One region of the Bacillus sp. MC1252 genome, then DNA from elsewhere that is predicted to be linked to it. Evidence: a T-box and tRNA genes for the amino acid it is inferred to sense, from the RefSeq annotation. Region 1 holds a T-box; the other holds one or more tRNA genes.

Region 1 (15,629 bases):
GCTTTGCGGACCATTCCCGTCATGCTGGATATCGCTCGCGATATAAACGAGATTTGTCCAGAAGCGTGGCTGATCAATTTTACAAATCCAGCAGGCATCGTGACTGAAGCTTTATTGAAACATGGATCCCATCAAAAAGTCATCGGGGTTTGCAATATCCCTTATAACATGAAAAACAGCATTGCAGAAATTTTTGACGTGAATGTGAACCGTGTCATGATTGAATTCGCAGGGCTTAACCATTTTGTCTTCGGACAAAAGGTGTGGATTGACGGGGTTGACCGCACAGAAGAGGCAATAGGTCTTCTATTGAATGACACCATAGACTATTCTCCTTCCAATATTGCGATGCTGCCTTGGAATCGCCAATTTTTACGTTCTTTGCGCATGCTTCCGAATCCGTATCATCAGTATTATTATCAGTATGAAGATGTACTTGCAAAAGATATCGAAGCATACAAAAACAAAGGGACACGCGCAGAAGCTGTCTTGAACGTAGAAAAGCAGCTGTTTGAAAAATACAAAGACGCAGACCTCCATGAAAAGCCTAAAGAATTGGAAGAACGCGGCGGGGCTTATTATAGTGAAGCAGCCTGTTCATTAATGAACTCGCTTTATCATCATTCGATGGATATTCAGACCGTCAACACATTGAATAAAGGAAGCATACCAGATCTTCCACATGATGCAGTGATTGAAGTCAACAGTGTCATCACAAAAAGCGGCCCTATACCGCTGACAGTCGGAAAACTGCCAGATTCAATCAGCGGGGCAGTGATCTCTATGAAAAAATTCGAACAATTAGTTATCGAAGCAGCGATCACGGGTGATGACAACATATTGTATTCCGCTATGATCATGAATCCGCTAATTTCATCTGATCATAAAGCCCAAACGGTGATGAATGAAATGCTTGAGGCTCATAAACGTTATCTTCCCCAGTTCTTTGAGGAGGCTGTACAATATGAAACAAAATAAAACCATGGCGTTCATCGAATCTAAAATCATGCCGATCGCTGGAAGAATCGGCTCCCAAAGGCACTTAATTGCCATACGCGATGGATTCATTGCCATTATGCCTTTAATCATCATCGGCTCTCTTGCCATACTGATCAATCATTTCCCTATACCGGCATTTCAAGATTTCATGACGAGTCTTTTTGGAGAAGGATGGACGGCTGCCGGCGGAGCTATATGGAATGGATCATTTGCTATTTTAAGTCTGCTGGCCGTTGCAGCTATCAGTTTCAAGCTTGCAGAGTCTTATAAGACTGATGGTCTTTCTGCCGCATTAATCGGGGTCGGGGCATTTGCCGTACTTACACCGACGACAGAAGACTTTGGTTTTTCAATGACTTGGCTGGGGGCTCAAGGTCTTTTCGTTGGATTAATCGTGGCTTTGCTATCAACGGAAGCATTTAGGCTCTTCTCTCAAAATGAGAAACTTAAAATCAAAATGCCTGATGGTGTACCTGATGGCGTTACAAAATCCTTGAACGCTTTATTGCCGGCTGCTGTGATATTGGCGGCAGCAGGATTATTTAACACTCTGATCGTGTATTTTTTCGGTCAAAGCATCCACGAGCTAGTCTTCAGCTCGATCCAGGAACCGTTGCAAGGCCTTTCCAACACGATTGGATCAGCTTTGATTTTTACTTTTTTGAATCATTTGCTTTGGTTTTTCGGATTGCACGGAACAAATATTCTAGGACCGATCATGGAATCCATCTATCTTCCGCTCATTCAGGAAAATCAGCATTTATTCTCGCAAGGAATGAGCGCGTTTGAAGTGCCTTATATCGTGACGAAGCCCTTTTTTGATTCTTATGTGTTTATGGGAGGATCGGGGACAACATTGGCTTTGCTCGCTGCTATTTTCATCGGCGTGAAATCGAAGCACTACAAAACAATCGGAAAGGTATCCTTCGCACCCGGCCTTTTTAACATTAATGAACCTATTCTGTTCGGCCTTCCTATCGTATTAAATCCGATTATGTTCATTCCATTTTTATTGATTCCATTAGTTTTAACGGTGACGTCGTACATCGCTTTAGCCTGTGGACTCGTTCCGAAAACTGTAGCTATTCTTCCGTGGACGACGCCGCCGATTGTCAGCGGTTATCTCGTAACCGGAGGATCAATCCGGGGAGTCCTTCTGCAAATCTTCAACTTGGTGCTGGCTGTCTTGCTTTACCTGCCATTCATTAAAGCAGCAGAACGAGCCTCTCTGCATCAGGCAACAAAATAACTAAACAAGGTGGGGAATATCATGGCGGACACACTACATTTAGAACAGGTCTCTTTTGAAATCATCTTGCATGCTGGAAATGCGCGTTCATCTGCAATGGAAGCATTACAGCATGTGAAAAATAACGAGTACGATTCAGGGAATCAAAAGATCCAAGAAGCAGAAGCGGAACTGCTTCAAGCGCATCAGGCACAAACCCGCTTATTGCAAAAAGAAGCACAAGGTGAAGGCCTTTCACCCAATCTATTGTTAATCCATGCACAAGACCATTTGATGACGTCAATGACTGTAAAAGATGTAGCGAAAGAAATGATTCAATTATATCAAGAGCTGAGGAGTGGAAAACCAAAATGAAGATAGCACTTGTATGTTCTGCCGGCATGTCGACCAGCATGCTGATGAAAAAAATGAGAGAAGAAGCGGAAAGCCGTAAAATAGTCGTTGAAATCAACGCTTATGCTGAAGCGGATTTACAAAGCCATATGAATGATATTGATGTCATATTGATCGGACCGCAAGTCCGCTATTTAAAAACACAAATTGCAGAACGAGCGGAACAATACCAGACACCGGTCGATATCATTGACCAAATGGCATATGGAATGATGAACGGAGCAAAAGTTCTGGACCAAGCGATCAAACTGACACAATAAAGCCTTCTCTTCACACTAAAAACAACCCATTTTCTTTTGAAAACGGGTTGTTTCAGCTTGTAGACAAAATCCTGACTCGGGAAAAATCCTCTACAAAAAAATAGAGCGCTGCTTTGCAGATTCAAAACAGCTGCATGGGCTTCGCTGCTGCCGATTGAGGGGAACGAAATGTGAACGAAGAACAAGTTCTCCTCACAGCCGCTTGCCAGAATATGAAGAAGATTGCCACACACTAGCGAAGCTAGGTCAGGGGTGTGGGAGTCCTTTTTTTGTTTCTTTCATAAAGATGAAAAACACATTATTAAAACAAAAAAGCTTGTAGAAAAACATAGGTTTCTCTACAAGCTGAGGCAGGAGATGCTCTCCTCCCTTTCTTTTTAATGAAGTACGATCTGTTCATTCATCAAATCAATGGCGTAAATTAACTGCTCATATTCATCTAACAGAAGATATACTTTGAGCGGGGCAGCTGTTTGATCTGTCTGCTGCGTGAATAGCACACAAGTGAATTTTTCGATCCCCTCTGGCAGCTTGCTTTTCAGAAAAGGATGAAGAATAGGAGAGGTTCGAAGGGTATCAACATCTTTCAGCCAAAGCTCATCTTGTAACGCAGGATAATGGTCAACCAAAAACTGACGAAACACTTCCAATGTACTCAAGGTAGATATCCTCACTTTCTTCTATCTTGACTTCAAACTCACCTAAACATAAACGTAATCAACTCATCATATGATCTCGGCACACGTATTTTCGCATACTACTTGAGACACAATTTCTCTATTCTAGAGATCAATTGTAGATCAACTGTACTGTCACGACTGTTTAGTATATATGACGTTTACTATATCTTCTCATTAACTCAACCACGAATCCAAACGATGGACCTATGATCATATTCTTATCTGTTTTCTTTCGTGATGAAACGACAACTTCCTGCTACAAAATTCCATTTTTCTTCAAAAAATAGGTTAAATAGACAGAAAAAAGAACAGCTCCTCACTGTTCTTTAAAAAGTCGTAAAGTGCCTTGTCTTCATTACTTCAAATGTCCTGTAATGGAATGACTTCACCACTGGCTGCATCTACCCCATAATGACAATCCAGTTTTCCGCATAAAACATATTGTTTTTGCGCAAAGTCAAAGACATAGATGGGTGTAAGCTCCAGGTACTCTCTCAATTTTTCAAAGGCTTCTTCCTTTGATAGGGTGATTTTATCTGGAGATTGGAGTTCATCCAACATCCCACACATCTTGAACATTTGTTGTCTATCTATGTAATTGACTGCTTCAAATGTATAGGCATCAATGAATATCATGATTTTACCTGTAAGCACGCTTTTCTCTTGTGTATTTGCTTTTACTGTTGCATGAATGTAACCATGATCACGGTGGAGAGAAAGTAAGATCCATTTTCCGGTGTCGTTAGGATATTCCTGCCGCAAAAAGATTTGAACTGCTTTCAAACACCTATCTTTTTCTTCTTCTGAAATTGGCATTGTATCTGGTGAAGGTTCACATGAAAAGGCTTGATCAGCTGAGATATCTTCTTGAATATTCAATTCCTTTCCTACAAAAGGTTCACTTATCGGGTCCTCCCATTCTATGATTTTATTAATATTGAAACAGTGATGTTCCTGACTCGTATCTTCAAACGGAATCGTTCCTGTTCCATCATTCTTAACATACACTTCTTCTAACGCATAAACAGGTCGAATTTTATTCTGCTCAAAGGAAGGCCATTCTACCCTTTGCACTTGCTGCTGTGCTAAGCTCTCGATCATCTCAATGAAAAGCGAATATTTTTCAGCTCTCAGCATTTTTTTAGCTAGAAATGGCCCGTGATGAATAAAGTAAATGAGTTGTCCATGTTCATCCCATTTCACCTCTATCATGCCTGAAGGAGTCACTGGTACATCATCCATTTTTTCTTCGAAAAGAAGTTCCCCTTCTTTCTCCTTATGTAAGTGAAAATGCTCTCCATAGATCAAATTTGTTTCTTGTTCAATCCATTTGATGACTTCATTTGGATGGGCGTTATCAAACTGAACCCCTTTCTTTGCATATGTCTTGCCCATAACAAAAACCGCACTCTCAACCTGTCCCGTATTCAAATTCACTTCAATCACGGCTGTGCCATCAGGGTTTAAATCGTCATCCTCAGGTTCCGTTTCATAAGGAGGAAACCACTCCATATTCAATTTATAAATGGTTTCATTGAACATGTTGACATATCGATAAAAACCGTGTCTTTTTAAATGGTAATGATCTAAGCCAAATTTCATCCTTGTCTGATCTATCAGTTGTTGAATGTTTGCATTCATTTATTTCACCTCAAAATGTTAAGTAATCAGTCTTATGGAAGGACAAAGACGATGATAAAGAAAAATATAACGATAACTGTCAAGAAACCTAAAGCTATTGCCATCATGTTTGATTCCTTTGTATACCCTTTTAATTCATGCTCTTCAGTTGATCGGTCAATTTTTCTAAAGCGAAAAAGCATGCTTACATTGATAAGGGCTAGAGCAATAACCAATAAAAAAATTAGAAATATAGGTTCTATATCAAAGAATGGATTCGTGACATTTTGGAAGCTAAATGCCTGAAAGAACAAAAGCCCACTCAATATCAATTTCCAAATATTTTCTGTTCTCTGTTCTTTTTCCCACTCTTTCCCCAATTTCGTCTTTTCATAAATGGCTACCTGTTCAAAAAGTGGAATAAAAGACTTCGTCGATCCTTTTTTGATAAAACCAAAAATGCTTTGAAGGAGCATTAAAATCCCTAAACAAAAAAAGAAATGTGTAAATCGAATTTCAGAAATTTGAATCAAGATAAAAAAAGCGACGATCATGATACCGGCTATTAAATTAGAGGCGGCTATTTGTTTTATTCTCATTTTTTTTAGCGTTGCTTGTTCCATGTAATGCTCCTCTCCGTTTCAAATGTTTCTGATGAGCGCTCTATCTATATTACGATTTTATTGAGTAAATGTTTCAATATTTTCCCTTTCATCCGTTTATTCGGTTTTTTAACAAATGAAAATAAGGGTTAAACGCCCATCATTTCAATGAACGCTTAACCCTTCGATCTTCCTTATCAATGGTGAAAAACATCACACTAATTCTTGAGCAATCTTTCTTTGTTTTATTTGTTGAGCTATCGAGCCTTTAAAATCCTCCATAGACATATGCTCTGAAGCCTTTTCTCCATGCCGCCTAATATTTAGCGTTTTTTCTTGCATTTCTTTATCGCCAATCACAGCGATATAAGGCGTTTTTTGCATTTGTGCTTCTCTCATTTTATAGCCGAGTTTTTCATCCCGTTCATCAATTGTGACTCTTATCCCTACACTTTTTAAGTACTGCTGAACCTCCAAGCAGTGATTGAGGTGAACGCTTGAGACAGGTATGATTTGTACTTGTACTGGTGCTAGCCATAATGGAAAGGCTCCTGCAAAGTGCTCGATTAAGATGCCAAGGAAACGATCAAGAGAACCAAAAATGGCACTGTGAATGACAACCGGCCGGACCTTTTCGTTTTTTTCATTGATATATGTTAAGTCAAATTTTTCAGGCATTTGGAAATCAAGTTGAATTGTGGCGCACTGATGGCTCCGCTCTAGTGCATCTTTAATATGAAAATCGATCTTTGGACCATAAAAGGCCCCATCTCCTTCATTTAGCTGGTAGTCGACCTTTAGCTGGTCAAGCACATTCTTTAGGGCTGTTTCAGATAGATGCCAAATTGCATCATCCCCTAATGCTTTTTCTGGACGAGTCGAAAGTTCAACTGAATACTCAAATCCAAAAGTTCGATATACGTGATCAACTAATTGGAAAATCTGTTTGATTTCAGACTCAATTTGATCTTCTCTCAAAAAAATATGGGCATCATCTTGGCAAAATGTCCTGACCCTGAACAATCCATTTAATGCACCGCTATATTCATGACGATGCACCTGACCAAATTCGGCCATCCTGATTGGAAGATCCCTGTATGAATATAAGTTGTTTTTAAACATGAGCATATGCCCTGGACAGTTCATCGGCTTTAAAGCAAAGCTTGTATGGTCTACTTCTGAGAAATACATATTTTCATGATAATGATCCCAATGGCCTGACTGTTCCCAAAGTTCTTGGTTCATCATAAATGGCGTACTCACTTCTTCATATTGTGCTTTACCTCGCACTTCTCTTGAAAAAACCATTAATTCATTTCTGACAATTTGCCCTTTTGGTAAATAAAATGGCATACCTGGAGCTTCTTCAGAGAACATAAATAGAGATAATTGTTTGCCTAATTTTCGGTGATCTCGCTTGTTTGCTTCTTCTATGAAACGAAGATAATCAGCTAGATGTTTTGAATGTTGAAACGCAACACCATACACCCGCTGCAATACATCGTGATTGCGATCCCCTCGCCAATAAGCCCCTGCAACACGTGTTAATTTAAATGCCTTCATATATCCTGTAGATGGCAGATGAGGACCACGGCATAAATCTATAAATTCTCCTTGCTGATAAACCGTGATTGTCTCTTGTTTAGGGAGACCTTTTAAAATATCCAGCTTATATGGGTCATTCGCAAACAACGCTTCAGCTTCTTTGTAAGACACTTCGATTCTTTGGATCAGATGATTTTCGTTCATGATGTTTTCCATCTCTTTTTCAATCGCTGCCAGATCTTCTAAACGTAAAGTTCGATTTAGTTTCATATCATAGTAAAATCCATTTTCGACGACAGGTCCGATCCCAAGTGTTACATCATCATACAACCTTTTCACGGCTTGGGCTAATACGTGTGCAGATGTATGACGTAACACTTCAAGCCCTTCTTCCGAATCGAGTGTCAAAATAGACAGCACTGCATCGCTGTTTAGCTCATAACTTAAATCAACTGTTTGATCATTTACCTTTCCCGCCACTGCTTTCTTTCTTAAACTCGGACTAATATAGGAGGCAATTTCTGCGACAGTCGTACCTGTGGAAAACTCCTTCGCCTTTCCATCCGGAAATTGAATCTTCACCATGTTTTCTCTCATGACTGACACACCTTTCATTTTTTTGAAATAAAAAAACACACCCTTCCCTCATAGAGGGACGAATGTGTAATCCGTGGTTCCACCCAAATTCCCATAATGCATATTCGCTTTATGGCTCTGGTGCCGTAACGTGGCAAAGACGGTATTGGATACTGCAATTTTCCCCAATACAACTCAAAGGTGGTAAGACAACTTTTCTGCGTTAGGAAGATTTCAGCTTTACTTCCCTCTCTGGTAACCGTTAAAAGCTGCTCATGTCCTTTTCAAAGTAATGATGATGTAGGAGTGAACAAAAAAACACACCCATCCCTCATAGAGGGACGAATGTGTGATCCGTGGTTCCACCCAAATTCCCATAATGCGTATTCGCTTTATGGCTCTGGTGCCGTAACGTGGCGTAGACGGTATTGGATACTGCGATTTTCCCCAATACAGCTCAAAGGTGGTAAGACAACTTTCCTGCGTTAGGAAGATTTCAGCGTGACTTCCCTCTCTGGTAACCAGTACAAATTGCTCATGTCCTTTTCTTCGCTTTTAATTTCTTCATATCTTACATGATGATGACTAATCATGTAAAGCTTTATTTTGTGCAGAGCGATTGAAATTCATTCTTTAAATAAAATGTTGAGTGATTTCACTTGGGCTATACTCGACTTGATACGTAGGAGATAATGCACGTTTTACTTCTTCCGTCATGCGCTCTCCTTCTTGATTGAACTTCTTTTCCATTTCTACCCCATCTGGCAGCAAGTCTTCTGTCTCTTCATCAAACCAGCGGCCATACTGTATGGCCCAATTCCAGATTTTCGAGAAGAGCGCATCGCTTAGAGGTACATCATCTCTTTCTAAATGGGATTGACAGTGTCCACATTGAAAAGGTTCACCACCGTAGGTCCCTTCTATTTTCACATAAGGGTGATCCTCAAACTCGCGACAGCACACCCATTTTTTGAAGTGCTGACCGAATTCTGTCAACTTAATCGAATAAAAACGCATTGAAGATCGTTTTCCTATCATGTCAAAAATACCTTGATCAATTAATGTCTTTAGACGATACTCAATAAAGTCATCACCGATATACTGATCTAAATGACCGATGACTTCTCCAATTAAGCGTGGAGTTTTGATGTACTCCCCTTCTGACTCGGACTGCTGAACTCGCTTAGCCATTTTCACTAAATAAGCATCAAATTCATCTTCTGGTACGCTGATCGTTTGTCCTTTTTGCCATATCCGCAGCGTATGATTTTCTTTAGCAAATGAAAGCCATTCGTTTTGTAATCTTTCTCTTTCTTCTTTTGTCATTGTGTGAATATGCTCTTTACTCTCGTACAAAATTTTAAATTTTTCAGATGTGATCTCCCCGGCATGTCGAAGGATCATTATTCTTGTATTTGTATTGAACAGCTGGTCAAAAGCAGTCGTTGTATTGATTAAAGACAATTCTATCCTTTTCTCTTTTAATAAATAGATGGCATAACGTAAACCAATTTGCTCATGTGCATTACTGCCTGTCCAGATGAGTATACGACTGCCATCTTTTATATCTTTTATTTGCTGAAGCATTCTGTGCTGATCGTTGACCATGTCGTCAATATGTCCAAATTCATTTGATATCACCTTACGCAGCCACTCTTTACGCTTCTCCTGTCCTTCATGTTCATGCAAATGCAGAAGAGGTCCAATCGAATAAATGTCATCAAAGGCGATAATATCATCAGCCTGATCTTGCTTCACTTTGCTTAATGCTTGTTTTAAACTACCAGCAGGTGCTGCCCCAAATACGATATGTATCATCATTCGTCTCCATTTATCTTACAGTTTATTTCATCTTGACCTATTCATGGTTCTTGCGTCAATTCTATTGAGTCAATTTCATTCAAAAGTATGACATAGAAGATTTTAAAATCCAATTTATTCGCATAGAAAAAAGCCCTAACTCAAATAAGGGCTCGTTGATTTGATTGTTTTATTTTTCCTCCAACATGTGTTTAGCTGCTTCTAATGCTGAAGCTGCTTTAGGCCATCCGATATAAAAACTAAGGTGTGTGATGACTTCAATCAATTCGTTCTTCGTTACACCATTTTCTTTGGCTAGATGTAAATGGTATTCCAGCTGATTTAGGCTGCCTGCACTTACTAAGGCTGAAACTGTAATCATACTTCGATCTCTTAGCGAAAGTTCCTCTCTTCGCCACAAATCCCCAAAGAGAACTTTTTCGGAGTACTCAACAAATGCTGGAGCAAAATCTCCGAGGGTTAAATTCACAGTTGACTTAATTGGTTGATGCATATCTATTTCCCCTTCCATTCATTTCGTTACTTGATCATTTGAGCAAGTCCTTCTCCAAAGGACCAATTCTCCAAGCCCGTCTCAACCAGCATAATGAATACATTTTCTTTCGGTATATGGAGTTGGCTATATAACTGGTCAGCTATTTCCTTATATAAAGACTGCTTCTGTTCGTAAGTTCTTCCTGAACCACATGTAATATGGATATATAAGAGACGATGATCCCTATCATGACGAAGAAGATAATTGGGGTCATAATAAAATTCTTCTTTCTTATGTGAATGGAACACCTGAAAGTAGTCTTTTTCAGGAACATGAAATTCTTTCATCAGAGCCTTCATGATCGTTTGGCTAACTGAGGCTAAGCTTTCTTTATCGTACTCATCTTCCATATAACTGACTTTTACAAATGGCATGTATGTCAACTCCTCTTTCTGTCTTACTTCATTTTACGTCTCAACACTCGTTTTGTATAATTGAATAATATATAAAATATTATTCATAAAACGAATGGAGATTATTAGAAATGGATTTAAAAGAATTAAAAGCTTTTCAAGCCGTGATTCAAGAAGGGACATTTTCAAAAGCCGCTCAAAAATTGAATTATGCACAGTCGACGATAACGAATCAAATCAAACGATTAGAAAAGGAGTTAGGGTTTCAATTGTTTGTGAGAGGATGGGAGGCTGAATTAACCCCTTCAGGGCAATTGTTTGCCAAAGAGATTGATCAGCTGATTCTCCACTGGAATTTTGTATTAGATCAATCTCAAAAACTCCAAAAAGAAGAAGTCGGAACCTTGAATATAGGTGTCATAGAACCAATTGCTATCTCTATTCTTCCTTCAGTCCTTCAAACCTTCAAAAAGCAAAAACCGAATATCACATGCCACTTTATCATCGGTAATACAGATTCCCTTCACAAACAGCTACTCAAGGGGGAGATCGATTTTGCTATTGCAGGAGAACCGGCGATGAACCCACTTCCGTTTGAGGAATTGTACAAAGAGGAAATGTCTTTTATTATCGCAAAAAAGCAGGCAGATCAAGTTGGAACGATTTCATTGATCAAGGATCTTTATCAACAACCACTGATCATAGGTGGGGAAAGTTGTTTATATCACATGAAGTTACAAAAGGAACTCTCAAGAATAAATATTGAGCCGTTCACTTATACTATCAGCCAGATTTCAGCAATTCCGCCATTTCTAAAGGAATTCCCCTCCGTCGGAGTCGTACTTTCCTCTACACCATTGTCAGACGAGTTTGTGAAAGTTCCAATCGAAATGGAGGACCCTTTTATTCCTATAGGAATCTTATCTCATAAGGAACCTCATCTATTTCTGAAAAACACCAAGCAGCTCTTGCTTGATCTATTTCGTCAAAAAGCTGAGAAGTTAACATGCTCGTGACCTTGTTCGGAAACAGAAGAAATGTTCCAAAAAAACCTAGATTTCATATCATCTAGGTTTTTCATTGTTTCAATCCATTCATGTTCAGTTTTTATCAAACGTACACATCCCTTACTCCAAACAATCCAATCTTTCAAGGCACTTTAATATGGCTCCGCTTTTAAAGAAATTGAAGATGGCACCATCGCAAAACCACTCAGCCATCACAATCCCCATGATGAGAGCCAGTACACACTGCGCATTTAAATCTGATACATCCACATTCCCCAAATCGTTCGTTCCACCTTCAATGCCATTTTCTTTGAGGATTTCTCTGTAGCGGGTAAGCTCCATCTCTTGATGTTGTTCTGCAAAGGTATAGACATCTTCGATAAAGTGACGGACCGTTTCAGAATCATTCACAAAGGGCATCTGGATTGAGTGTTCAGCTGTTCCATCATTTGCTTGATCGATTTCCCATTCTCCGATACGATCCTCCTGAAGCATCGGTTTGTATTTTGTCAGGATCTCGAATTGGCTCATCGTTATCCTCCTATATTTTTTTGGAATGCTTTTAAGCCCAACAATTAGTTACATATAATAAAGGATTCCGTTTGGATCCATGAAAATAAATAAAAGGTTATGGAGAAAAAAGCAGCCTAGCATTTAATTAGTGATTATCTTGAAGGCAGCAGTTAAAAAACTCTCCCGAATGTAGTCAATCCATGACCAGTAAAAGCCCTATGATTTGATAGTGCTGACAGGAGTGGTATTAGTTCAGAATTAGAATGGAGCCTTCAAATATATCGTAGGCCCCATTTCCAACTATATTGCTTTAGCTAAAATAATAAATCGGTGTTGTTTTGCGTCAAAATAACCCTTTTGTTCAATGGTTTTATGAATGGTGTATAATTCATCCTTGAAATTACTTATTTCAAAAACTGGCACTTGCCAAGGAATTGCTTTAAGATAATACACCAATGCTCCAATATCATAAAATCTTAGAATGGGGAACTCTTCGGCACTTTTCAAAACCTCAAAATGATTCTCCTGTATTTCTTTTAAAGCTAGCTTTAAGTTCCAATCAATAAATTCCTCATTTATTGGTTCCCTTAGATGTTCATTAATCTCTATGCAATCGAGTCCACCGACTTGTTGTGTTAGAAAAATACCTTCTTTCGAGATAATTCTTCTCACCTCTTTAGATGAAAATGACTCATGTTGATTGATGATAAGATCAAATTTTCCAGTCTCAAACGGAAGAATTCCATCATTATCAATTTGAACTACCTTAACTCCTAAAGGTGTTAATCGTTCTTTTGCGATAGGTACATTAGGCATGTAACCTTCTGTAGCATAAACTGATGTTGGAAAAGGTCTTAATTTTGATAAAAACTCTCCACCACCTGTACCCATATCTAGTATTGATTTTGCACTTTGAACAAGAGAAATAGCTATACTACCATATGACCATGAAAGCAACTCACTTTTCATTCTTCCAGTTTCAGATATGAATGAGAAATCCCACCCAACAAAAGGTTCATCTGCTTGTTTTATAAATGAAGAAAACTGTTTGTCATTCATCATAATCCCTCCAATAATCATTTTGCAGTTTTAATGATTAAATATTTGGTGGGCCTCTTACGAATGTATAAAGTTGTTATATTTCATGTTCTTTCAGTCTCATATTTAATAACTCCCTGTAAAAGTTGTGTTTAAAGAGTACCTTGCCAAAGACCCTGATTGGCTATTATATGCCTTTTTGGGTTTTTAAAATTTATTTTATATTCATACAGCTGATATTTGAGTGAGACAATAAAAAATGATTTGTTTGAGAATCGAGGGCTCCTGATGGATGTCTCATTATAGAGTACTAAGTACAATGATAGAAGAGAATACGAAATGAGCGCTTAGGAAAAAAATAAAATAGATTGTTAGTTAAAGTAAAACCCCTCCTGTTGGAAGGGTCTTTTATTCATTTAGATAATGTGCCTTTTCTATTGCTGTTTTCGTTTTCGGTCCATCAATTCTGCTGTGTCCATGCATGATTGGAATCGTTTGACCGCATTTGCTGTTTTTGGTTCATCATAGCCGTCAATTCCTTATTATTTAAGGGATAAAGACACCACACACTCCACATGCGCCGTATGCGGAAACATGTCGACTGGCTGCATGTATTCGATCTTGTAGTCTTTTGACATGTATTGCAGGTCTTTTGCTAGTGTGGATGGGTTGCAAGAGACGTATACGAAGCGTTTTGGTTTGACATGTTTGACGGTGTCTAAGAAGGTGCTTTCGCAGCCTGTTCTTGGCGGGTCCACGACGATGACGTCAGGGTGGAAGCCTTCTTTGACCCATTTTGGCAGCCAATGTTCAGCTGTTCCTGTCACATAGGTCGCGTGTTTCATGCCGTGTTTTTTGGCATTTTTTTTGGCATCATCGATCGATTCTTTGATGACATCCATTCCTCTGACTTCTTTTGCGCCATCTGAGAGCCACATGCCGATGGTGCCAACGCCGCAATAGGCATCGACGAGCTTTTCTTTTCCTGTCAGTTTGGCCGCTTTTTTCGCTTCATCGTAAAGCTTTAATGTCTGCTTCGGATTCAATTGGAAGAACGCACGTGCACTTAGTTCAAATGAGACGTCTCCTAAAAATTCTTGGATGACCATGTTGCCTGCTAGATGAGATGTTTTATGCCCGAAGATGACCGACGTTTTTTCGCCATTGATATTGTGCATAATGGACGTCACTTCTGGCAGACGTTTTTGAATGGCTTCGGCAATTTCTTTTTTCTTTGGAAATTCAGGTTTTGATGTGACAAGGACGACCTGCACTTCACCTGTTTCAAAGCCGACTCGCACGACAATCGACCGCACGTCACCTTTTCTTGTCCGTTCATTGTAAACCGATACGCCGAATTTCTCTAAAATTTTGCGGACAACGCCTGTTGTTTTGTTCGTTTTCGGATGCTGCACAATACATTCCTTAATCGGCACAAGCTTATGAGAATTCAGTCCGTAAAGCCCAGCGATGATGTCGCCGCTATGAGACCGCCCTACTTGGAACTGACTTTTGTTCCGGTAGTGCCACGGATCTTCCATGCCGATCGTTGGTCGAATGTCTAGCGTTTCAACCGATAGCTTCGTGTGTCGTTCCATTGATTGAATGACAATATCACGTTTTTCCTTTAGCTGCTGTTCGTACGCCAAATGCTGAAGCTGACAGCCGCCGCACTGCTCGTATACTGGACATGGCGGCTTCACTCGATGCTCCGAGCGTTTTCGCACTTTTCTGACCGTACCTTCTGCATATTTTGCCTGTACATTTGTTGCTTCAACGACCACTTCCTCACCTGGAAGCGCACCCGGGACAAAGACCACTTGCTTTTTAAAATAACCGACCCCTTCACCATTAATACCAAGGCGTTTAATGGTAAGCGGGAACTGCTGCCCCTTTTGCAGAAGGGCCCCTTGCTGTTTTTCTTTCAATTTCATTCTCTCCGTTCTATTTGAACCGTTATAGGTTGTCCTCATTTTATTCCATCTCATTAGTATATCACGACTTGGACAAAGAGAGAAAATGCCTTTCATTTATTTATCTGTCTCAATGCTTCTCCATAAATAAAGGGAAGCGTAGCTTAAATAAGGCGTCCACTCCTTGCTTAAGGCTGCCATCTCCTCTTTTGTCGGTTTTTCAGGCAGGTCAAAGTGCCGTTTGATGGCATTTTGAATACCAATATCTGCTACCGGAAAGAGATTTGGTCTTCCAAGTCCATTCATCAGGACATTTTGAACCGTCCAAGGTCCAATGCCTCTAATCGGAAGCAGACGTTCCTCAATTTCTATATCCGGCAAATCGTGTAATTCCTCTAAACAAAGAGAGCCGCTCACAATTCGCTTTGATACATCAATAACGTATTCTGCCTTCCGCTGACTGAATTGGAGCTTTCTCAGATCGTCTGTTTCAAGCGATGCGATGGTTTCCGGTAAAGGGTCAAA
Region 2 (15,629 bases), 640 kb from region 1:
TAGATTTTTTAATTTTTCACTTGTATGTAAACCTTTCTCATCGTCCCTTTGCTCGACTGGAATATCCCCGAGATCCTCCACATCAAATGAGAGCGATTCCAATTTTTCTTTTACGCCAGCACATCGAATCGCACTCGGCCCCATATCGACGCCCCTTCTCGTTTGACCCAAGTCCATCGGAACCCCGACAATCGTGACCCTCTTTTGATCTCCCATATGTACATCCCCTTTCTGTTCATGCCTATATTTTACTTTCTCGATGCCTCCTGACTCAACTCGACAACATTTTGAATAGTTATACATTCCCTCTGCTAACATAAAAAAAAGACACCTTTTTCAAAAAGGTGTCTTAACTGGGCTAGCTGGATTCGAACCAACGCATGACGGAGTCAAAGTCCGTTGCCTTACCGCTTGGCTATAGCCCAAAAATGGTGGAGGGGGGCGGATTCGAACCGCCGAACCCGGAGGGAGCGGATTTACAGTCCGCCGCGTTTAGCCACTTCGCTACCCCTCCACATATGGAATTGATAAAGAAAAAACAGTGCCGGCAAGAGGACTTGAACCCCCAACCTACTGATTACAAGTCAGTTGCTCTACCAGTTGAGCTACACCGGCATATGGTGGAGGATGACGGGCTCGAACCGCCGACCCTCTGCTTGTAAGGCAGATGCTCTCCCAGCTGAGCTAATCCTCCACATCATGGTGACCCGTACGGGATTCGAACCCGTGTTACCGCCGTGAAAGGGCGGTGTCTTAACCGCTTGACCAACGGGCCAGTTTGTCAAGTTTACTGTTTCCGTGAAGCTGACAAAAGTTATTATATACAGGTTGTCCCCCTTTTGTAAAGGGGAATTTTATTTTTTTTATTTTCTAATAATTAACCACCTTGCAGCACGACATTTTACTTGAAATATAATTTCAGTATTTAAATATAATGTTGAAATTTCATATCATACTCAATATACTGAAAATGAAGAAATAAGGAGGTATGTCACATGCAGCCATCTCAACTGCGTTCTTTGACAACAGAATCAAGAAACCCTAACACAATGGGAATTTCACAAGCAGATCCGCTCGAAATGCTCCAAATGATCAATGAAGAAGATATGAAAGTCGCTCAAGCGGTCAATCGTGTACTTCCACATGTGAAAACAGCAAGTGACTTCGCCTATGAATCCATCTCGAATGGAGGCAGACTCATTTATTTAGGCGCTGGAACAAGCGGCAGAATTGGCGTGATGGACGCTGTTGAATGTCCACCAACCTATAGCGTCTCACCTGATGTCATTGTAGGCATCATGGCAGGTGGGGACTCCGCGTTTTCACACGCTGCCGAAGATGTGGAAGACAGTGAAGAAGCCGGTAAACAGGATTTAGTACACATCCACCTCACGTCAACAGATACTGTCGTCGGCATTGCCGCTAGCGGTAGGACGCCCTATATCATCGGTGCTTTAAACTACGCAAGATCCATCGGAGCAAAAACAGTAGCCCTCAGCTGCAATGAACAAGCAGAAATTAGCGAGCTGGCAGACTGCGCCATTGAAGTCGTCGTTGGACCTGAAGCCATCACCGGGTCAACACGAATGAAAGCCGCATCCGCTCATAAAATGATTTTAAATATGCTTTCCACCTCTGTCATGATCAGACAAGGCAAAGTATATGAAAACCTGATGGTTGATGTAAAAGTCAGCAATCATAAATTAAAAGAACGCGCCATCACCATCATTCAACATGTGACAAACGCTTCCTACGAACAAGCCGTGAAAACACTTGAATCGGCAGATTTAGAAGTCAAAACCGCCATCGTCATGCTCCAAACAAACACAGACAAGAAAACAGCCAAGAATTTACTCAACAAAGCGAATGGTCATATCGACAAAGCCATCTCACATCATCAATCCTAAAGGAGGCAGAGCTCATGTCAGCAGGTGGACTCTCCCTAATACACACAATGAAAGCAAAGCTCCCCCAATCTGAAAAAATCATTGCAGACTATATCCTTGCCCATCCTGACAAAGTCATTAAGAGCACAGTACACGAGATCAGTCAGGCAGCCGGTGCAAGCAGCTCTGCAGTCATCCGCCTTTGTAAATCTCTCGGACTAGATGGCTATCACGATTTAAAAATGCGGATTGCTGGAGACTTAATGCATGACGATAAACAAGGCTACCGAGATATCGAACAAGATGAACCACTTCAATCCATTATTCAAAAAACAGCAGGAAACTCGATTCAATCGATTAAGGATACTGCCTCTATTTTAAATGCAGATACTTTAGAAAAGGCCGTTCAATTGCTGCTACATGCAAATCAAATCCATTTTATCGGTGTTGGTGCATCTGGCATCGTCGCAGCTGACGCACAGCAGAAATTTCTCAGAATCAATTATGCAGCCACAGCCTTCACTGACATGCATATCGCATCCACCGTCATCGCAAATGCAGGAAAGAACGACATTGTTTTCGGTATATCCTTTTCTGGAGAAACGTTAGACATCATTCAAGCCCTTCAGCTCGCAAAAGAAAATCAAGTGAAAACCATTGCCTTAACGCATCCAGGTCATACAAGCGTTTCTGCTTTATGTGACGTTCACCTATCGACGTCCGGTTCCAATGAAGCACCTTTTCGCAGTGCTGCCACTTCCTCTAGAATGGCACAGCTCTACTTAATTGATGTCTTGTTCCTCAGTTTAGCTTCCCGTCAATATGAAGAGACAGCGCAGTATATTGACAAGACAAGGCATGCCATCCGCTCCATGAAACGAAAACCAAAGGGGGATTCAACATGAGTCATCAAAAGAAATATCAGCAGTTAGCGAAAGATATTCTTTCGCTCTGTGGTGGTTCTGAAAATATCTCTTCCCATACACATTGTATGACACGTCTCCGAATTACACCGATCGATGATGAAAAAGTTCAAATCACAGCGATCAAAGAACTTGATGGCGTCATTGGCGTCGTCGAGGCGGAAACGCTTCAAATCATTTTAGGCACTGGCGTTGTCAACCAAGTATCAAGTGCGTTTGAACAGCTGCTAAAAGCCTCTGGTTCATTTGACTTGAACAACGAAGCACAAAAAAACAAGCAAGCCATTTCACAAAAGAACCGCACACCGTTCAAGCTGTTCTTACGACGGATTGCCAGCATTTTTATCCCTATCATTCCAGCACTGGTTGCGTCAGGCCTCATTACTGGTATTACAAAAGCAATCGTGCAAGCGGGCTGGCTTGATGAAAAATCTCAAGCTGCGATCATTTTAACCGTTATTGGTTCAGGCTTGTTCGCTTATCTTGGGATATTAGTCGGAACAAATGCCGCAAAGGAATTTGGAGGCTCTCCCGCATTAGGCGCTTTAGCTGGTATCCTCATTATTAACCCAGCCTCCGCAGATATTATGTTATTTGGCACAAATATTCTACCAGGCAGAGGCGGACTCATCGGTGTTCTTCTTGCCGCCATCTTTATGGCCTTTGTTGAGACCCGAATTAGACGCTTCGTCCCGCAGTCACTCGATATCATCGTCACACCAACCATCACATTACTCATTACTGGAATTTTTACGTACATCGTCTTCATGCCAGTCGGCGGATTTATATCTGATGCCATCACCTCAGGACTCACTTATCTATTAAACATGGGCGGTATTTTCGCCGGATTTGTTCTTGGTGCGACCTTCCTTCCACTTGTAGTAACAGGACTTCACCAAGGACTGACACCTATTCATATGGAACTCATCAATTCAATTGGAGATGACCCGCTTCTGCCAATTCTAGCTATGGGAGGCGCAGGACAGGTCGGTGCGGCATTTGCCATTTATATGAAAACAAAAAAGAAAAAGCTCAAAAGAGCCATTGCAGGTGGACTTCCTTCAGGAATGCTTGGTATTGGTGAACCACTCATTTTCGGTGTCACACTACCACTAGGAAGACCATTTCTCACTGCTTGTCTCGGTGCTGGAATCGGCGGAGCATTTCAAGCCTACTTCCAAATCGCCACTAAAGCAATTGGGGTATCAGGTCTTCCATTAACCTTTATCGTTCACGCGCATCAAATGCTTCTTTACTTAATTGGACTATTCATTGCATATGTCGCTGGATTTATCTTCACATACTTATTTGGCTTTCATGATGATATGGCTGTTGAATTCGAGGGAACCAATCAATAAGGAGGTCTAGCTCTTGAAGAAATGTTTTCTTTTGATGACATGTCTGTTCATGCTCCTTGGGCTACCAGTACAAACATTTGCAACCAGCTCCCATCCTGTATCGTCTTTGTCTAAAACAGCACCTGAAGAATATCCCGTCTTAAAAAAAGCAAAACGACCAGAACAAGTAGGTTTTTCTTCCAGGCAGCTTAGGAAGGTTGATCAAATGATTCAAAACGATATCAAAGCAGGATTTCCAGGAGCCGCGCTCATCATCATCAAGGATGGTAAGATCGTCCATCAAAAAGCCTATGGCTACAGGCAAAAATACGAAGGGTCTAACGAACTCAAATCGTATAAGAAAATGAAAAAGAACACGCTGTTCGACCTGGCATCCAATACAAAAATGTACGCCACCAACTATGCCCTGCAAAAGCTTGTATACGAACAAAAACTAGATGTGAATGAAAAAATACAATCCATCCTGCCAGACTTTCAAGATGAACCAGATGCAAAGGTCACCGGCAAAGATCAGCTTCGGGTAAAAGATCTCCTCACACATTCTGCCGGTCTCCCATCCAGTGTCTTATTTTATAGCAAAGAAGCAGCTGGCTCTTTTTTCTCTCAAGATAGACAAACAACCATGAAATGGCTGCCTAAGGTGCCTCTACAATACGAGCCAGGTACCCAGCATATTTATAGTGATATTGATTACATGCTTTTAGGTATGATCATCGAGAAAAAAACAGGAATCCCTCTTGATCAATATGTAGAGTCTACGATCTATCGGCCGCTAGGTCTCAAGCATACAATGTTCAATCCGCTGCAAAAAGGATTCAAGCCCAAGCATTTTGCAGCAACTGAACGTTTAGGCAATACGCGAGATGGTGTGATCGATTTTGAAAACATTCGACGATACACCCTGCTAGGAGAAGTACACGATGAGAAAGCATATTACTCAATGGCTGGTGTCTCCGGCCATGCTGGACTTTTCTCTAACACCTCAGATATGGCGGTGCTGCTCCAGCTGATGCTCAACAAAGGAGGCTATGGGAAAACAACCATCTTTGACCAAGCTTCTATCGATCTCTTTACAACATCCTCAGACACGAACCCAACTTACGGGCTAGGCTGGCGGAAAAACGGCAATACTGACATGGAATGGATGTTTGGAAAATATGCAAGTAACGAAGCCTATGGACATACAGGCTGGACCGGAACGATGACGTTGATTGATCCAAAACACAATCTAGGTATCGCTTTGCTGACGAATAAGAAACATTCACCTGTCGTTTCACCTGAAACCAACCCTAATCAATTCGAAGGTGATCTTTTCCCAACTGGTACTTATGGAAGCATCATGACCGCAATCTACGAATCTTTTAAGTAAAAGGAGGAATTCGATGTTAAAATCTCTCTTCCCCGCTGCTCTGGTTTTTGCCCTGCTAACCTCTTCCATTCCAACGGAAAAGATTAGCTCTGCCTCTCTTCCAACCGCAAAACAAATGGTGGAAGACATGTCACTGGATGAAAAGATTGGCCAAATGCTCATGCCAGACTTTCGCAATTGGCAAACAAAAGGTGAATCCGCGCCTACAGGCTTAACAAAGATGAATCAAGAAGTATCCCATCTTGTAGAGAAATATCATCTAGGCGGTGTCATCTTATTTGCAGAGAATGTCGTTGATACGAAACAAACCGTCAAACTCACTCATGAATTTCAAAAAGCATCGCCAAATATTCCTTTACTCATTTCAATTGATCAAGAAGGCGGAATCGTCACAAGACTACAAAAGGGAACACATTTCCCAGGAAATATGTCGATTGGTGCCTCTAGAAGCAAGAAAAATGCATACGACACAGGAAAAATCATCGGAAAGGAATTAAACGCCTTAGGTATCAATACAAACTTCTCTCCTGTTCTTGATGTGAATAATAACCCAAACAACCCCGTCATAGGTGTCCGTTCCTTTAGCTCTGACCCTGCACTTGTCACTAGACTTGGCCTTCAAACCATGAAAGGACTTCAAAAGGAAAAGACCATTTCCACACTAAAGCATTTCCCGGGACATGGTGATACAGCCGTCGATAGTCACTACGGCTTGCCGCTCGTAGAACATGACCTAGATCGTTTAAAAAAGATTGAGCTGTATCCATTTCAACAAGCAATCAACGCAGGTGCGGATATGGTTATGACCGCTCATGTTCAATTTCCTGCCATTGATGACACGACCTATCAAAGTAAAAAAGATGGCGAGGACATCATGGTTCCAGCTACCTTATCTAAAAAAGTGATCACACACTTATTAAAAGAAGAGATGGGCTTTCAAGGAGTTGTTGTGACTGATGCTCTAAATATGAAGGCGATTGCAGATAACTTCGGACAGGAAGAAGCCGTGGTCATGGCCATTAGAGCAGGAGTCGACATTGCCCTCATGCCAGCGCCTGTCACATCTCTAAAAACCGAGAAAAACCTAGAAAATGTGTTTAATGCTTTAAAACGAGCCGTTCTATCAAACGAAATTCCGCTGTCTCAGATCAACCAATCTGTCGAAAAAATCCTTCAATTGAAGATCAAGCGCGGCATCATTTCCACTAAAAAGCCAGTAAGTCTTGAGAAAAAAATCAAAAAAGCCACTCAACTCGTTGGTAAAAAGTCGCACCGGAAAGCTGAACAAAAAATGGCCCGTGAAGGAATCACTTTACTTAAAAACAACGACAAGACCTTACCTTTTCAACCTAAAAAGAATGACCGAATCTTGCTCATGGCACCCTATGAAGATCAAACAAAAGCAATGTCTGTCACGATTGAATCTCTGATCAAACAAAAAAAGATCAAGCCTGTACGTACCCAATCATACGCTTTTGCAGATAAGACCTTCTCCAAAGAAACAGCCAAACTGATTCAAGATGCTGACTATGTCATTACCGGCTCTTACGTTGTCCAAAATGACCCAGCTGTGAATGATGGCGTGATTGATGACAATGTACAGGACCCGAAGAAATGGGCAACCGCCTTCCCTCGTGCTGTCATGAAAGAAGCAAAATCACAAAACAAAAAAATGGTCATCATGAGTCTTAGAAACCCATATGATGCTGCTAATTTCGAGGAAGCCGATGCCTTACTGGCTGTTTACGGTTTTAAAGGCTATGCAAACGGACAATTCAACCAACCGAATATTCCTGCTGGACTAGAAGTGATATTTGGAGCGGCATCACCTAAAGGGAAATTGCCAGTCGCTATCCCATCTGTCACTCATCCGAATCAAACCCTTTACCCATTTGGCTATGGGCTCAACTTGAAAGGGAAACAGATCAAATAGGAGGGATTCTCTTGAAAAAGACAGGAAGCTTGATACTCGCGAGCATTCTCATGATGAGCACATTGACCGCCGCCTCCCCCCCAGATCAAGGACGAACAGACACAAAAGGAAAAAAAGCAGCAGTCAAAACAGGCATCGAAACATTACTCTCAAGTAATCTCTCATGGCTAAAAGAGAAAAAGGTAGGGCTTATTACGAATCCTACCGGCATTGATGCAAACATGAAAAGCAGTGTCGATCTCCTATTTGAACATCCAAATATCAAGCTCACTGCTCTATATGGACCTGAACACGGCGTGCGCGGCGATGCACAAGCAGGAGAAGGCGTCGAATCCTATACCGATAAAAAAACAGGCCTGCCTGTTTACTCTCTCTATGGAAAAACAAGAAAACCAACTCCTGATATGCTCAAAAATGTAGATGTGCTGCTATTTGATATTCAAGACGTTGGCGCTCGATATTACACCTATATTTACACGATGGCCTACGCGATGGAAGCCGCTAAGGAAAACAATATCCCATTTGTTGTCCTAGACCGTCCAAATCCCATAGGCGGGCTAAAAGTAGAAGGACCTGTATTAGAACCCGAACACTCCTCATTTGTGGGTCTTTATCCAATACCATTAAGACATGGAATGACCACTGGGGAGCTCGCAAATATGTTTAACAAAGAGTTTCATATCAATGCTGATGTAACAGTCATCAAAATGAAAAATTGGAAGCGATCTATGACGTTCGATGACACGAAGCTGCCGTTCGTCCTTCCTTCACCTAACATGCCGACAGTTGATAGTACCTTTGTATATCCAGCCACAGGATTAATTGAAGGCACAAACGTCTCGGAAGGCAGAGGAACGACAAAACCGTTTGAGCTCATTGGCGCTCCATATATCAATAGCAACGAGCTAGCGGATCATTTAAATCAGCTAAAGCTAAAAGGCGTTCAATTTAGACCCGTTTCATTCACCCCTACCTTTTCAAAACATGCCGGGACTCTTTCTCACGGTGTGCAGCTATATGTCACAAACCGCTCTTCATTTGAAGCTGTGAAAACGGGGTTATCCATCATCAAAGCGATCCATGATTTGTATCCTAATGACTTTCAGTTCCTTCAAACAGGCAGCTTTGATAAACTGATCGGGAATGGTTGGGTCAAAGAGGAAATCAATAAAGGCACTTCAGTCAAACACATCATGAAACGCTATCATCATGATCTCAAAACGTTCGAAAAGAAACGGAAAAAATATCTCATCTATTAACTCGCAAAAAACCTCCATACTTTGAGATGGAGGTTTTTTCATGATAAAGATTTAGTCATAGCAGGTGTTTTCAGCTCAAAACGATTGAGTAAAAAACCAAACAAGGCAGCAAGCACTTGCTGAAACAGCATGCCAATCACAACAGGGACAGCGACAGCAGGCGGGAAAAAGCTAGTGGCAAGTACAGCTCCCGCACTAATATTTCGCATGCCACCTGTATACACAATGGCCACAATCTCCCCTTGAGTACATTTCATCGCCTTTCCAATCAACCATGCAAAGACATATCCACTCATCGCAATGAGAAACACAATCGCTGCTTTACTAAAAATGGCGGCATCCAGTTCACGCAAGTATGGAGCGACAACAGAGCTGTTAATCGAGACCACAACAAACAAGCCTATTTTTGAAAAAGGTGATAGGGTCTGGCTGATCGTTTTCGTCACCGCTGGCTTTGCAAACTGATGAACGAGCATTCCTAAAATAGATGGAAGCACCACCATACCAAACAACCCTTTCATGATGGCCACAATATCCATATGAACCTGTGTACCGACGAAGAGTGACAGGCTGGCTGGCACGATAATTGGCGAAAGCAGTGTATCAATTAAAATGATGGATAAGGTTAACCCAACATTTCCTTTATACATCGCCGCCCATATTAAACTAGAAACACCTGTCGGAATCACCATCGCAAGTGTCAAGCCGGTGATCGTCATGGAATCACCCGCAAATATCAAATGCCCCGCTGACCAAGCATAAAGGGGCATCAATACATGCAAAATCATAAACGATAAAATCAAAGGCAATGGGTGCATCACCGTATGCTTTAAAGCTGAAAAAGAAGCAGACAAACTCCCTGCAAATGTCATAACGGCAAATACCCATGGCACCAAAAACGCAAAATCCTTTAAATAGGCCGCCAATAATACACCAATTAACACACTAATAGGCGTAATGAGCGGCATCATCCGGCCGAGCACTTGGTTCAAACGCATAAGCATGCCGGCCACCCCCATCCTTCACTTTCTTCTCTTTTCTATTGTAACAAACAGAAAGACCTTTTTAAGAACCCATCACCTGCTTCACAAGCTTTTGACTAGATGTATCCATTCCAACTACGTCTACTTGCACACCAGCTGCTCGATATTTTTCCTTCACACGTTCAATTGCTGCCACGCCTGATTCATCCCATATACGCGCTTCAGACAAATCAATCACAACGGATTGAAGATCTTTCCCCTGATGGAATGCTGAAATCAAGTCAGTGACTGAAGCAAAGAAAATTTGCCCCTTAATTCGGTAAACCCAAGTACCTGCTTGGCTTTCTGTAGAGGTAATATGAAGCTTTGATATTTTAGCCACAAAGAAAACCGCACTAAGCAGCACACCTGCAAAAACACCCTTTGATAAATCATGAGTCAACACCACAGTCACGACCGTGACAAGCATCACAATAGAATCTGTTTTCGGGTTCTTTTTTAGCTGCTGGAATGAACTCCAATCAAAGGTACCAATCGAAACCATGATCATCACAGCCACAAGAGCAGCCATCGGAATTTGAACCACCACATCACCCAATACAAAAATCAGCACCATTAAAAATGCACCTGCTACAAAGGTAGAAAGCCGGCCTCTTCCGCCAGCCTTTGTATTAATCACAGATTGACCAATCATCGCACACCCAGCCATACCTCCAAAGAATCCCGCAACCACATTGGCGATTCCTTGGCCTCTCGCTTCTTTGTTTTTACGACTAGACGTCTCCGTCATATCATCTACAATCTGTGCTGTTAAAAGAGATTCAAGTAAACCAACCATCGCAAGTGCTAAAGAATAAGGAAAAATGATAGCAAGTGTCTCCCAGCTAAACGGCACATTTGGGATAAGAAAAGCAGGCAAAGAACTAGGAAGCTCTCCCATATCTCCGACCGTTCTGACATCAATATGCCCAAATACAGCAATCATCGTTATCACAATAATCGCAATGAGTGGAGAAGGGATTACTTTTGTGATCATCGGCAATACATAAATGATCAGCAAAGCACCACCTGTCATCATAAACATAGCCATTGATTCTCCAACGAAATGTGGAAGCTGAGCCATGAAGATCATAATCGCCAATGCATTCACAAAACCTACCATCACGGACCTAGGAATAAATTTCATCAATCGAGAAACACGGCACAACCCAAATACAATTTGAATCAGACCTGTTAAAATCGTAGCTGCAAACAAATACTGCAATCCATGGTCTGCAATCAAGTTAACCATGACCAGGGCCATTGCACCTGTAGCAGCTGAAATCATGCCTGGCCGTCCACCAACAAACGAAATCACAATCGCAATACAAAACGAAGCATACAATCCGATCTTCGGATCAACGCCCGCAATAATCGAAAACGCAATGGCCTCAGGAATCAAAGCCAGGGCCACTAAAATACCCGCCAATACATCCTGGCGCACATATCCAAACCATTCTTGCTTTACAAATAAATCTTTCAAACCATCTACTCCTTTTTATATACATACCGTACATCGAAATAGAAGAACAACGAAACCTGGAGATAAAGAAAGGAAAAACAAACAACACTTCACTTTCGGGGAAAAAGAGGAACGTACAGAGTCTTTTGTTAGAGAGGCTTTTATCACTTTAGTAAGAATAAAAGAAATCAGCTGAAGAATCAAGAACAAAAAGAGGGGTTATATAGAAAGCTAATACAAAAATATTCCATTCATATCGATCCATTCATTTTTCTATTTACATCAGTCTACTCGTAATCGAGCGAGTTCAATTTAATTTAAAACAAACAAAAAAAGCCTTCTCATCATCGAGAAACCTTAAGATTTACCATTATTATTAGAGGAAAGCTTCCAAGCGGGCTCGAACCGCTGACCTCTTCCTTACCATGGAAGTGCTCTACCTACTGAGCTATGGAAGCATGGCTCCGCAGGTAGGACTCGAACCTACGACCGATCGGTTAACAGCCGATAGCTCTACCACTGAGCTACTGCGGAATGATAAAGTAACTTCTTCCATTGGAAGGATATAAACAAAAAGCTTGGCGGCGTCCTACTCTCACAGGGGGAAACCCCCAACTACCATCGGCGCTGAAGAGCTTAACTTCCGTGTTCGGTATGGGAACGGGTGTGACCTCTTCGCTATCGCCACCAAACCTGATGGAGAGAATGTTCTCTCAAAACTAGATAACAACGTTCATGCTTCACATTAGAATATAGGTTAAGTCCTCGATCTATTAGTATCTGTCAGCTCCACGTGTCACCACGCTTCCACCTCAGACCTATCAACCTGATCATCTTTCAGGGATCTTACTTCCTTGCGGAATGGGAAATCTCATCTTGAGGGGGGCTTCATGCTTAGATGCTTTCAGCACTTATCCCGTCCGCACATAGCTACCCAGCGATGCCCTTGGCAGAACAACTGGTACACCAGCGGTGCGTCCATCCCGGTCCTCTCGTACTAAGGACAGCTCCTCTCAAATTTCCTGCGCCCGCGACGGATAGGGACCGAACTGTCTCACGACGTTCTGAACCCAGCTCGCGTACCGCTTTAATGGGCGAACAGCCCAACCCTTGGGACCGACTACAGCCCCAGGATGCGATGAGCCGACATCGAGGTGCCAAACCTCCCCGTCGATGTGGACTCTTGGGGGAGATAAGCCTGTTATCCCCGGGGTAGCTTTTATCCGTTGAGCGATGGCCCTTCCATGCGGAACCACCGGATCACTAAGCCCGACTTTCGTCCCTGCTCGACTTGTAGGTCTCGCAGTCAAGCTCCCTTGTGCCTTTACACTCTGCGAATGATTTCCAACCATTCTGAGGGAACCTTTGGGCGCCTCCGTTACATTTTAGGAGGCGACCGCCCCAGTCAAACTGCCCACCTGACACTGTCTCCCTGCCCGATAAGGGCAGCGGGTTAGAAGGTCAATACAGCCAGGGTAGTATCCCACCGATGCCTCCACCGAAGCTAGCGCTCCGGTTTCCAAGGCTCCTACCTATCCTGTACAAGCTGTACCAACATTCAATATCAGGCTGCAGTAAAGCTCCACGGGGTCTTTCCGTCCTGTCGCGGGTAACCTGCATCTTCACAGGTACTATAATTTCACCGAGTCTCTCGTTGAGACAGTGCCCAGATCGTTGCGCCTTTCGTGCGGGTCGGAACTTACCCGACAAGGAATTTCGCTACCTTAGGACCGTTATAGTTACGGCCGCCGTTTACTGGGGCTTCAATTCGCACCTTCGCTTACGCTAAGCGCTCCTCTTAACCTTCCAGCACCGGGCAGGCGTCAGCCCCTATACTTCGCCTTACGGCTTCGCAGAGACCTGTGTTTTTGCTAAACAGTCGCCTGGGCCTATTCACTGCGGCTTCTCGGGGCTTTAACACCCTAAGAAGCACCCCTTCTCCCGAAGTTACGGGGTCATTTTGCCGAGTTCCTTAACGAGAGTTCTCTCGATCACCTTAGGATTCTCTCCTCGCCTACCTGTGTCGGTTTGCGGTACGGGCACCTCTCACCTCGCTAGAGGCTTTTCTTGGCAGTGTGGAATCAGGAACTTCGCTACTAAATTTCGCTCGCCATCACAGCTCAGCCTTTACGGGAAACGGATTTGCCTATTTCCCAGCCTAACTGCTTGGACGCGGATATCCAATACCGCGCTTACCCTATCCTCCTGCGTCCCCCCATTGCTCAAATGGTGAGGAGGTGGTACAGGAATATCAACCTGTTGTCCATCGCCTACGCCTTTCGGCCTCGGCTTAGGTCCCGACTAACCCTGAGCGGACGAGCCTTCCTCAGGAAACCTTAGGCATTCGGTGGACGGGATTCTCACCCGTCTTTCGCTACTCATACCGGCATTCTCACTTCTAAGCGCTCCACCAGTCCTTCCGGTCTGGCTTCACAGCCCTTAGAACGCTCTCCTACCACTGTTCGTAAGAACAGTCCGCAGCTTCGGTGATACGTTTAGCCCCGGTACATTTTCGGCGCAGAGTCACTCGACCAGTGAGCTATTACGCACTCTTTAAATGGTGGCTGCTTCTAAGCCAACATCCTGGTTGTCTAAGCAACTCCACATCCTTTTCCACTTAACGTATACTTTGGGACCTTAGCTGGCGGTCTGGGCTGTTTCCCTTTCGACTACGGATCTTATCACTCGCAGTCTGACTCCCAAGGATAAGTCATCGGCATTCGGAGTTTGACTGAATTCGGTAACCCGGTAGGGGCCCCTAGTCCAATCAGTGCTCTACCTCCGAGACTCTTACCTTGAGGCTAGCCCTAAAGCTATTTCGGAGAGAACCAGCTATCTCCAGGTTCGATTGGCATTTCACCCCTACCCACACCTCATCCCCGCACTTTTCAACGTGCGTGGGTTCGGGCCTCCATTCAGTGTTACCTGAACTTCACCCTGGACATGGGTAGATCACCTGGTTTCGGGTCTACGACCACGTACTCATGCGCCCTATTCAGACTCGCTTTCGCTGCGGCTCCGCATCTTCTGCTTAACCTTGCACGGGATCGTAACTCGCCGGTTCATTCTACAAAAGGCACGCCATCACCCGTTAACGGGCTCTGACTACTTGTAGGCACACGGTTTCAGGATCTATTTCACTCCCCTTCCGGGGTGCTTTTCACCTTTCCCTCACGGTACTGGTTCACTATCGGTCACTAGGGAGTATTTAGCCTTGGGAGATGGTCCTCCCGGATTCCGACGGAATTTCACGTGTTCCGCCGTACTCAGGATCCACTCTGGAGGGAATGACATTTCAGTTACAGGGCTGTTACCTTCTCTGGCGGGCCTTTCCAGACCTCTTCGCTTATATCATTCCTTTGTAACTCCGTATAGAGTGTCCTACAACCCCAAGAGGCAAGCCTCTTGGTTTGGGCTGTTCCCGTTTCGCTCGCCGCTACTTAGGGAATCGCATTTGCTTTCTCTTCCTCCGGGTACTTAGATGTTTCAGTTCCCCGGGTATGCCTTCTCATACTCTATGTATTCAAGTATGGATACTACTCCATTACGAGCAGTGGGTTTCCCCATTCGGAAATCTCCGGATCAAAGCTTGCTTACAGCTCCCCGAAGCATATCGGTGTTCGTCCCGTCCTTCATCGGCTCCTAGTGCCAAGGCATCCACCGTGCGCCCTTTCTAACTTAACCATTTCTTACTTTAGAAAGAATCACTATGTGTGATGAACTTTGCATTGCATTCAATGTGAATGTATTACTTATTGTTATCTAGTTTTCAAAGAACAATCCTGTCTCGCTAGAGACATGTTTTGAAGGTATGATCCTTCAAAACTAAACAAGACCAAAACGCACGCTGCTCCATATATCCTTAGAAAGGAGGTGATCCAGCCGCACCTTCCGATACGGCTACCTTGTTACGACTTCACCCCAATCATCTGCCCCACCTTCGGCGGCTGGCTCCATAAAGGTTACCTCACCGACTTCGGGTGTTGCAAACTCTCGTGGTGTGACGGGCGGTGTGTACAAGGCCCGGGAACGTATTCACCGCGGCATGCTGATCCGCGATTACTAGCGATTCCAGCTTCACGCAGTCGAGTTGCAGACTGCGATCCGAACTGAGAACAGATTTATGGGATTCGCTAAACCTTGCGGTCTCGCAGCCCTTTGTTCTGTCCATTGTAGCACGTGTGTAGCCCAGGTCATAAGGGGCATGATGATTTGACGTCATCCCCACCTTCCTCCGGTTTGTCACCGGCAGTCACCTTAGAGTGCCCAACTAAATGCTGGCAACTAAGATCAAGGGTTGCGCTCGTTGCGGGACTTAACCCAACATCTCACGACACGAGCTGACGACAACCATGCACCACCTGTCACTCTGTCCCCGAAGGGAAAGCCCTATCTCTAGGGTTGTCAGAGGATGTCA

What was found. The T-box of region 1 lies ahead of thrS (threonine--tRNA ligase). A T-box ahead of a tRNA ligase gene usually reads a tRNA of that ligase, here a tRNA-Thr.
Region 2: it encodes a tRNA-Thr, which carries the amino acid that the T-box ahead of thrS (threonine--tRNA ligase) is inferred to sense. The anticodon was not compared.

What each region holds. Positions count from the first base shown of each region.
Region 1 covers NZ_CM166369.1:810,971-826,599, reverse strand. Annotated here, with positions in the region: gene ACYH0L_RS04000 (6-phospho-beta-glucosidase) at 1-978, shown strand, start outside; gene celB (PTS cellobiose transporter subunit IIC) at 965-2,248, shown strand; gene ACYH0L_RS03990 (PTS sugar transporter subunit IIA) at 2,270-2,602, shown strand; gene ACYH0L_RS03985 (PTS sugar transporter subunit IIB) at 2,599-2,901, shown strand; partial or broken gene ACYH0L_RS03980 (transposase) at 2,996-3,137, shown strand; gene ACYH0L_RS03975 (hypothetical protein) at 3,279-3,560, opposite strand; gene ACYH0L_RS03970 (hypothetical protein) at 3,942-5,222, opposite strand; gene ACYH0L_RS03965 (hypothetical protein) at 5,255-5,824, opposite strand; gene thrS (threonine--tRNA ligase) at 6,017-7,945, opposite strand; T-box leader at 7,997-8,221, opposite strand; T-box leader at 8,259-8,483, opposite strand; gene ACYH0L_RS03955 (DUF1835 domain-containing protein) at 8,558-9,745, opposite strand; gene ACYH0L_RS03950 (carboxymuconolactone decarboxylase family protein) at 9,915-10,238, opposite strand; gene ACYH0L_RS03945 (tautomerase family protein) at 10,265-10,654, opposite strand; gene ACYH0L_RS03940 (LysR family transcriptional regulator) at 10,765-11,649, shown strand; gene ACYH0L_RS03935 (DUF6508 domain-containing protein) at 11,761-12,171, opposite strand; gene ACYH0L_RS03930 (class I SAM-dependent methyltransferase) at 12,454-13,215, opposite strand; partial or broken gene ACYH0L_RS03925 (peptidoglycan-binding domain-containing protein) at 13,600-13,730, opposite strand; gene rlmD (23S rRNA (uracil(1939)-C(5))-methyltransferase RlmD) at 13,734-15,125, opposite strand; gene ACYH0L_RS03915 (DNA-3-methyladenine glycosylase family protein) at 15,222-15,629, opposite strand, start outside.
Region 2 covers NZ_CM166369.1:168,131-183,759, reverse strand. Annotated here, with positions in the region: gene rocF (arginase) at 1-216, opposite strand, end outside; tRNA gene ACYH0L_RS01050 (tRNA-Gln) at 354-425, opposite strand; tRNA gene ACYH0L_RS01045 (tRNA-Tyr) at 430-514, opposite strand; tRNA gene ACYH0L_RS01040 (tRNA-Thr) at 543-615, opposite strand; tRNA gene ACYH0L_RS01035 (tRNA-Val) at 619-694, opposite strand; tRNA gene ACYH0L_RS01030 (tRNA-Glu) at 701-775, opposite strand; gene murQ (N-acetylmuramic acid 6-phosphate etherase) at 996-1,907, shown strand; gene ACYH0L_RS01020 (MurR/RpiR family transcriptional regulator) at 1,922-2,791, shown strand; gene ACYH0L_RS01015 (PTS transporter subunit EIIC) at 2,788-4,167, shown strand; gene pbp4b (penicillin binding protein PBP4B) at 4,181-5,536, shown strand; gene ACYH0L_RS01005 (glycoside hydrolase family 3 protein) at 5,550-7,469, shown strand; gene ACYH0L_RS01000 (exo-beta-N-acetylmuramidase NamZ family protein) at 7,481-8,728, shown strand; gene ACYH0L_RS00995 (bile acid:sodium symporter family protein) at 8,767-9,732, opposite strand; gene ACYH0L_RS00990 (SulP family inorganic anion transporter) at 9,794-11,233, opposite strand; tRNA gene ACYH0L_RS00985 (tRNA-Thr) at 11,598-11,670, opposite strand; tRNA gene ACYH0L_RS00980 (tRNA-Asn) at 11,672-11,746, opposite strand; rRNA gene rrf (5S ribosomal RNA) at 11,789-11,904, opposite strand; rRNA gene ACYH0L_RS00970 (23S ribosomal RNA) at 11,966-14,896, opposite strand; rRNA gene ACYH0L_RS00965 (16S ribosomal RNA) at 15,079-15,629, opposite strand, start outside.